One region of the Paraburkholderia sp. GAS199 genome, then DNA from elsewhere that is predicted to be linked to it. Evidence: predicted binding sites of a transcription regulator. Region 1 holds the regulator's gene; the other holds the start of a gene.
What was found. Region 1 encodes FNR, which switches genes on or off when oxygen is low (the NO sensors DNR and NnrR bind a similar motif). Its sites were predicted from a motif close to TTGATNNNNATCAA; they were not measured.
Positions count from the first base shown of each region.

Region 2: the regulator FNR is predicted to act here: its motif matches at 1,929-1,942, upstream of P3T18_RS18655 (universal stress protein).

Region 1 is NZ_JBNDMM010000005.1:317,785-320,963, forward strand. It holds gene P3T18_RS20960 (universal stress protein) at 390-854, shown strand; gene fnr (fumarate/nitrate reduction transcriptional regulator Fnr) at 960-1,754, shown strand; gene P3T18_RS20970 (SUMF1/EgtB/PvdO family nonheme iron enzyme) at 1,886-3,179, shown strand, end outside.
Region 2 is NZ_JBNDMM010000004.1:387,149-390,327, reverse strand. It holds gene P3T18_RS18665 (hypothetical protein) at 5-361, shown strand; gene P3T18_RS18660 (DUF2939 domain-containing protein) at 462-1,139, shown strand; gene P3T18_RS18655 (universal stress protein) at 1,218-1,682, opposite strand; gene P3T18_RS18650 (hypothetical protein) at 2,041-2,190, shown strand; gene P3T18_RS18645 (hypothetical protein) at 2,252-2,713, shown strand; gene P3T18_RS18640 (hypothetical protein) at 2,793-3,179, opposite strand, start outside.

The sequences.
Region 1 (3,179 bases):
GCGAAGCTGCGATTTGTGCGGTGCGACATGTCGGACTGGAAACCGCGAGGCCGCAAGATCAAGCACGGCCGCCCCGGGCACGCCAACAATATATTCGAAATCGGCACGACGGCGCGCAGCGCCCGAGCCGTGACATGGAAATTAAAGGATGTCGCCGCGCATGCCTAGCCATACATCCGGCTTGACGCCGCGCCGGATCGGTGCGACGGATCATACGAAGGTTTAATCGGCCGCGTAGCCAGCGCTTCGCAAACTGTCAAGAGCGCTGTGTCAAGAACCAGGCGATCAAAACATGATCTATCGCAAGCTTCCGTCAACGTTCGGGAACTCATTCCGCCTGCTCCGCTAGAATAATTAAACAAACGGTTCGTAACGCGATAGGAGTTGATATGTACACACGCATCCTCGTAGCGGTCGACGGCAGCAACACTTCCCGCCGCGCGTTCGAAGCGGCGCTCGCACTGGCCAAGTCGAGCGGCGCAGTACTGCAACCGTTGTACGTCGTGGAAAACACGCCGATGTACTTCGAGGCGCCGGGTTACGACCCGTCCATCCTGCGCAACCGTCTGGTGGAAGAAGGCAAGGAACTCGGCGCGGAATTCGCGAAAGCGATGGCCGAGCAAGGCGTGCAAGGCGCACTCGTCGTCGACGACGCAAGCTCGCTCGACGACGTCTCCGTTGCCGTGCTGAAAGCGGCTGCCGCCTTCAACGCCGACCTGCTGGTCATGGGCACGCACGGCCGGCGCGGCTTTCAGCGTCTGATTCTCGGCTCGGTGGCCGAGCGCTGCATCCGTCAGGCGAACCTGCCGGTGCTGCTGATCCCGTCGGCGGCGGGCAAACCCGACGAGGCATGACCCGCGTGCGCGCCACGCCCACCGCGCTGGCGCGTCATTTTGACCCGGCTGGGACAAAATGCCCGGTGGGACAATGAATCACTCTCCTGACAACGGCTGCAGATCATGCTAACTCCAACCGCAGTGACCCGCACCACGCAGCCCGCCGCCAGCGTGGACATCGCCCCGTCGCCGGCGGCACGTCGGCGCACTTCACCGGTACGGGCAAGCTCGCGCAGTTCGGCGCATTGTTCCAGTTGTTCCATGCGCCAGCTCTGCATGCCTCAGGGCCTCGCGGGAGAGGAACTCGCCAAACTCGAAACGCTCATCTGCAGCGCGCGCTCGGTCCCGCGCGGCAAGGCGCTGTATCGCAGCGGAGATAGCTTCGAGAACATCTACGCCGTGCGCTCCGGTTCGATGAAAACCGTCATGGCGCATCGCGACGGCCGCGAACAGGTCACCGGTCTGCGGCTCGCGGGCGAAACGCTCGGCCTCGACGGCATCAGCGACGACGTCCACGCCTGCAGTGCGCTCGCGCTCGAAGACAGCACGGTCTGCATCGTCCCCTACACCGCGCTCAAAACGCTGTGCCGCGAAATCGGCTCCATGCAGGACCGTTTGCACAAGCTGATGGGCGAACAGATCGTGCGCAAAGATGCGCAGATGATGGTGCTCGGCTCCCTCTCGGCGGACGAACGGGTGGCCGCGTTTCTGCTCGACGTCTCGGAGCGCAACGCCCAGCGCGGTTATTCGTCGGCGGAATTCAACCTGCGCATGACGCGCGACGACATGGGCAGCTACCTCGGCCTGACGCTCGAAACCGTCAGCCGTACCCTGTCAAGATTTCAAAAGCGCGGCCTCATTGACACGCAGGGCAAACACATCCGCATCGTCGATCTGGAAGGCTTGCGGCAAATCTGAACGCCGTACGCCTGCCGCACCGCGCGCCGCCGGTTTGCGGCGCGCCGGCGTGGTGCATGCTTTCGTCTTGGCACGACCCGTGCAAAGGGGTTACAGTCTTTAGTCCGTCCCCCGCAAGGAGACCCGGCGAAATGAACCGCGACCCCGCTCCGCATCACCCGCTCGTCCAGCGTCTGATCGACGCGCGCCACGTTACCGACGCCCTGTTTTCCATCGTCAAGCCCGAGTTCCTGTACGAACGTCCGATTCGCGAGCGCCATCGCATCGTGTTCTATATCGGCCATCTGGAGGCTTTCGACCGGAATCTGTTCGACGGCCGCCTGTGCGACCTGCCCGCCTTCGACCCGCAACTCGACCAGTTGTTTGCCTTCGGCATCGACCCCGTCGACGGCGGATTCCCGACCGATCAACCCGGCGACTGGCCTTCGCTCGACACCGTGCGCGGCTACGCGCAACGTGCTCGCGAGCAGATCGACCGCGAACTGGATGCGCTGGGCGACTCCGGCCAGATCGGCCGCGACCGCCAGGCTGCCGGTGCCAACGCCGACGCGAGCGCCGAACAACTGCTGAACGTCGCGATCGAGCATCGTCTGATGCACGCCGAGACGCTCGCCTACATGCTCCATCAGTTGCCGCTCGAGCAGAAAATCGCCGCACCGCTCGCGCCGTCTTATGAGCGGCCCGAGCGCGACAACGCGCAACCGTCGATGGTCAGCGTGCCGGCCGGCACCGCCGTGCTCGGCATGACACGCGAAAGCGGCCGCTTCGGTTGGGACAACGAGTTCGGCGAAGTGCGCGTGGACGTGCCGGCCTTCCAGATCGACCGTCATATGGTGACGAACGGCGCCTTCCTCGGCTTCATCAACGCCGGTGGTTACAACGAACCGAAATGGTGGTCGGAGAAAGACTGGGCGTGGAAGGAAGCGGAACACATCGCGCATCCCGCCGGCTGGTCGAAACAGAACGGCGCCTGGTCGTTCAGAACCATGTTCGACGACGTGCCGCTGCCGCTCGACTGGCCCGTCTATGTGAGCCAGGCCGAAGCGAGCGCCTACGCGCGCTGGGCCGGCAAGTCGCTGCCCACGGAAGCGCAGTGGCAACGCGCCGCTCAGGGCGCGCCGCACGCCGCCTCGGGCAACTTCGATTTCCGCAGCTGGGACCCGTCGCCGGTGGATGTGCATCCGGAGAACGTCAGCGCTTTCGGCGTGGAAGGGCAATTCGGCAACGGATGGGAATGGACCTCCACGGTATTCGACGCGCTGCCCGGCTTCGAAGCGTTTCCGTTCTATCTGGGCTATTCGGCCAACTTCTTCGACGGTCAGCATTACGTGTTGAAGGGCGGCTCGGCGCGGACCGCGCAGTGCATGTTGCGCCCGGCATTCCGAAACTGGTTTCAGGCGCATTACCAGTACGTGTATGCGGGAT
Region 2 (3,179 bases), on a different contig from region 1:
ACTCATGGAACGCCTTGCCCGCCTGCTGCCTTTTCGCCAGTTCGGTCGTCTGCGCCATTTGCGCAAGCTGGTGCCTTGCTCGTTGATCGAGGCGTCGTCCGCGTCCGTCACGCCATCGCTGTTCGACGAGCCGGCCGGCAACGCCGACCTGCACGGCCTGCCGTCATCGTTGCCGGCTTTTGCACGCGTCTCGCTGAACTCGGGGCTGAATACGGCCGAGCCCGCACGTCGCGCACCGGTGCGCGTCTATCACGGGCCGTCGCGGCTCATCATGGTCGGCACGGTCGACGCGGTGTGCCGCATGATCGATCGCTGCATCGCCGAGGAAGCGAACGTACACGGCGCGGTGTTCGAGGCGTAACAGAATTTACAGGTCTCCCTTACTCCGCAAGTCGTGCTCGGGATCGTTTTCGTGTGGCCGCTGTCCACCCTAGATCACACCTGATGGAGAGCACCACTCGATGGCAGTTCCAACACGCACGCGGCGCAGCACAACACGGCCGCTGATCGTCACACTAATCGTGATTGCGGTCATTGCCGCACTGGGCTTCGCTTACGCCACGCCGTACATCGCGCTGAACAATCTCAAACGCGCGGCCGACGCGCGCGATGCTCCGACCGTCAACGAATACGTCGACTTTCCCGCTTTGCGCGAGAGCCTGAAGCAACAGGTGTCGGGCTTATTGACGCGTCGGCTCGACGCGCATAGCAATGGCAATCCATTGGCCGCAATCGGCGCCATGATCGGCGTTGCGTTGATCGGACCGCTGGTGGATGCGTATGCAACGCCCGATGGCGTGGCCGCGCTGTTGAACGGCATGCCGCCGCGTGGCAATCCGGGCGAACGTCCGCCCGTCCCGCCTGCCGCTGCTAACTCGCCGGGGGCGCCGCAACCCGATACGCCGCAGCAAGCGGCGCCGGCAACACCTGCTGCGGGCAATTCAAACGGTAACGCCAACGGCAATCCCGAGCCCGCCGCGCCACAACAGCCGCCGCAAACCACGGCTGCCTATCGCGGACTCAACGAGTTCGTGGTCACCTATCAGCATGGCGCCGGCGACGCACGTTACGCCGCAATCTTTCAGCGCGAAGGTTTGTTCACCTGGAAACTCGCCGCGGTCGACCTGAACACGCCATGAGGCACGCGCCGGGCAAACGCCCGTCGTAGTCCAAAGCCCGGGGAATCGGGCCGCATGCATCGAACATGCGGCTCGCCATCAGGCAGCGGCCTGCTGCTGTTCCTGCGCCGACGAACACGCCACCAGAATGCTGCACGAAACCCGGTCGAGCAGCGGCGTATTGCCTGCGCCCATCCACCAGCGCGACAGGCCGGTTCGGCAGCGATGCCCCACCACCACCAGATCGACGTGCAGTTCGTTGGCAAGATTGGCGATTTCGTCGATGGGATGACCGAAGGCGAAATGCCCCTGCGCACTGACGCCGCGTTCGGTCAGCCAGTCCACGCCTTCCTGCAGGATGTCACGCGCGGTCTTCTCGAAACTGCCGCATGCGACGTCGGTCAGCAGGCCTGCGCTTTGCGCGATGCTAGAACGCATATCCACCACCGAGAGCAGGTGCGTTTCCGCTTTCAGGTCCATCGCCAGATCGGCGCCGCAACGTAGCGCTTTGCGCCCCTCGCGCGAGCCGTCGTAGCACAACAGGATTTTCTGGTAGCTCGCCATGATTTTCTCCCCTAGCGCGAAGTGCGCGGTTTGAATGAATCATGGTGCGCCGCAATTCAGCTTGCAAGGGATGGAAAACGCCAGGTCTGCCCGAATTCGGTGCGCGCACGGGCAAGACCCTGGCAAACCCGATGCGGCGGCGCAAGAAAGCCGCGCGGCCACGGGTTGCACAACCCGCCCTGCGTTGGGGGATAGCCTGGAATAAGCCGCCTTCCCGGCAAATCACGTCTTTTCGAGGAGCGTTGATTGATCCATGTGAACGCTGGCGAGTGCTTTGGTCTGCTCGGGCCGAACGCCTGGCTCACCGCGGACGGCTTCATCTTCCTTCGAGCGTCCCATCGATATTGCGGACATTCACATGCTGATCGAGGCCCAAACGCTCGACACGGTGATTCTCATCGATCGCCATCATGGGCCATGTATCGATGGTGCTTCGGTGTCAAAGAATCTACCGGTGCGTGGGCGCGCCATGATCGACGGTGAAATGGGCGACACCGAGCGCCGCTAATACGGGATGGCATTTCACGTAAATTCGAGGGTTTCCACATACACCGCGATACGTTGCGCCCATGACATACCACGCCATTACAGTCACGCTCGAAGATATCGGTAGCATCGTTGCCGTGAAAGACAGATACAACCGCACAACACAGGGCCTTACATTCAATGCCACTATTGCGGGAAAGCGGCAATATGCCGTGACGATAAGTGGCAATCCCCGACTCGATAACGGCATGGTCGTAACTGCGGTTTTGCGTGATCCGGCAAACTGGCAAACGCTGGCGGGTTGGCGCAACCTGACAACCGGCGAGATTTGTGGTGTGGATGAGCCAGGTAAGTGGGTCGCCATGTTAGGCTTCACGGCCCTCTTCGGGTTTCTTTTCGTACTCAAGGCAATGCACCCCGATGCCAGCGTGGCCGGCAGAGTCGCGCTGTTATCCGTGGTCGTGTTGGGCAATGCGTGGTCGATACTTGCCCTGCGCAAGTCTCTCGCCGTTTACCGCTTGCTCAAGCCGTGGATACGGCGCTGACTGCAATACAAGCGGTTTGGAAGTCATGGAAAAGCCCGCACAAGGCGGGCCGTAAAACTACGATCAGACAATGCCGCGCTTACCGCACGCTATTGGCAGAGTTCAAGGTGTTGGTGTTGATCCACGCCTTTGCTACCTTGCGACGCATCAACACCATCGCTAACACGCGAAGCCATGCGCAGCCACCTATCAATGCGATGGCCCACAAGCCTAGCGCGTGTAGATACGCGTCGCCCCAATGCATCCACAGAATAGTAAAAGCGGCAATCCATTTTAATAACGTGTAGCCCCTTGTTTCCCCCTTGAACGCCCAGCGTATTGCCATCGGGTTTGCTATCAGCGCGGCGAGGACAGGCAGATAACCCGCCCAGGGTAGAGAAAAGTGGTAGAGCATCACTATCAGGACAATGGCTTCGCAGCCAAATGCAGCAGCGAAGCTCGCTAAAGAAGCCTTGATAGGCCACGG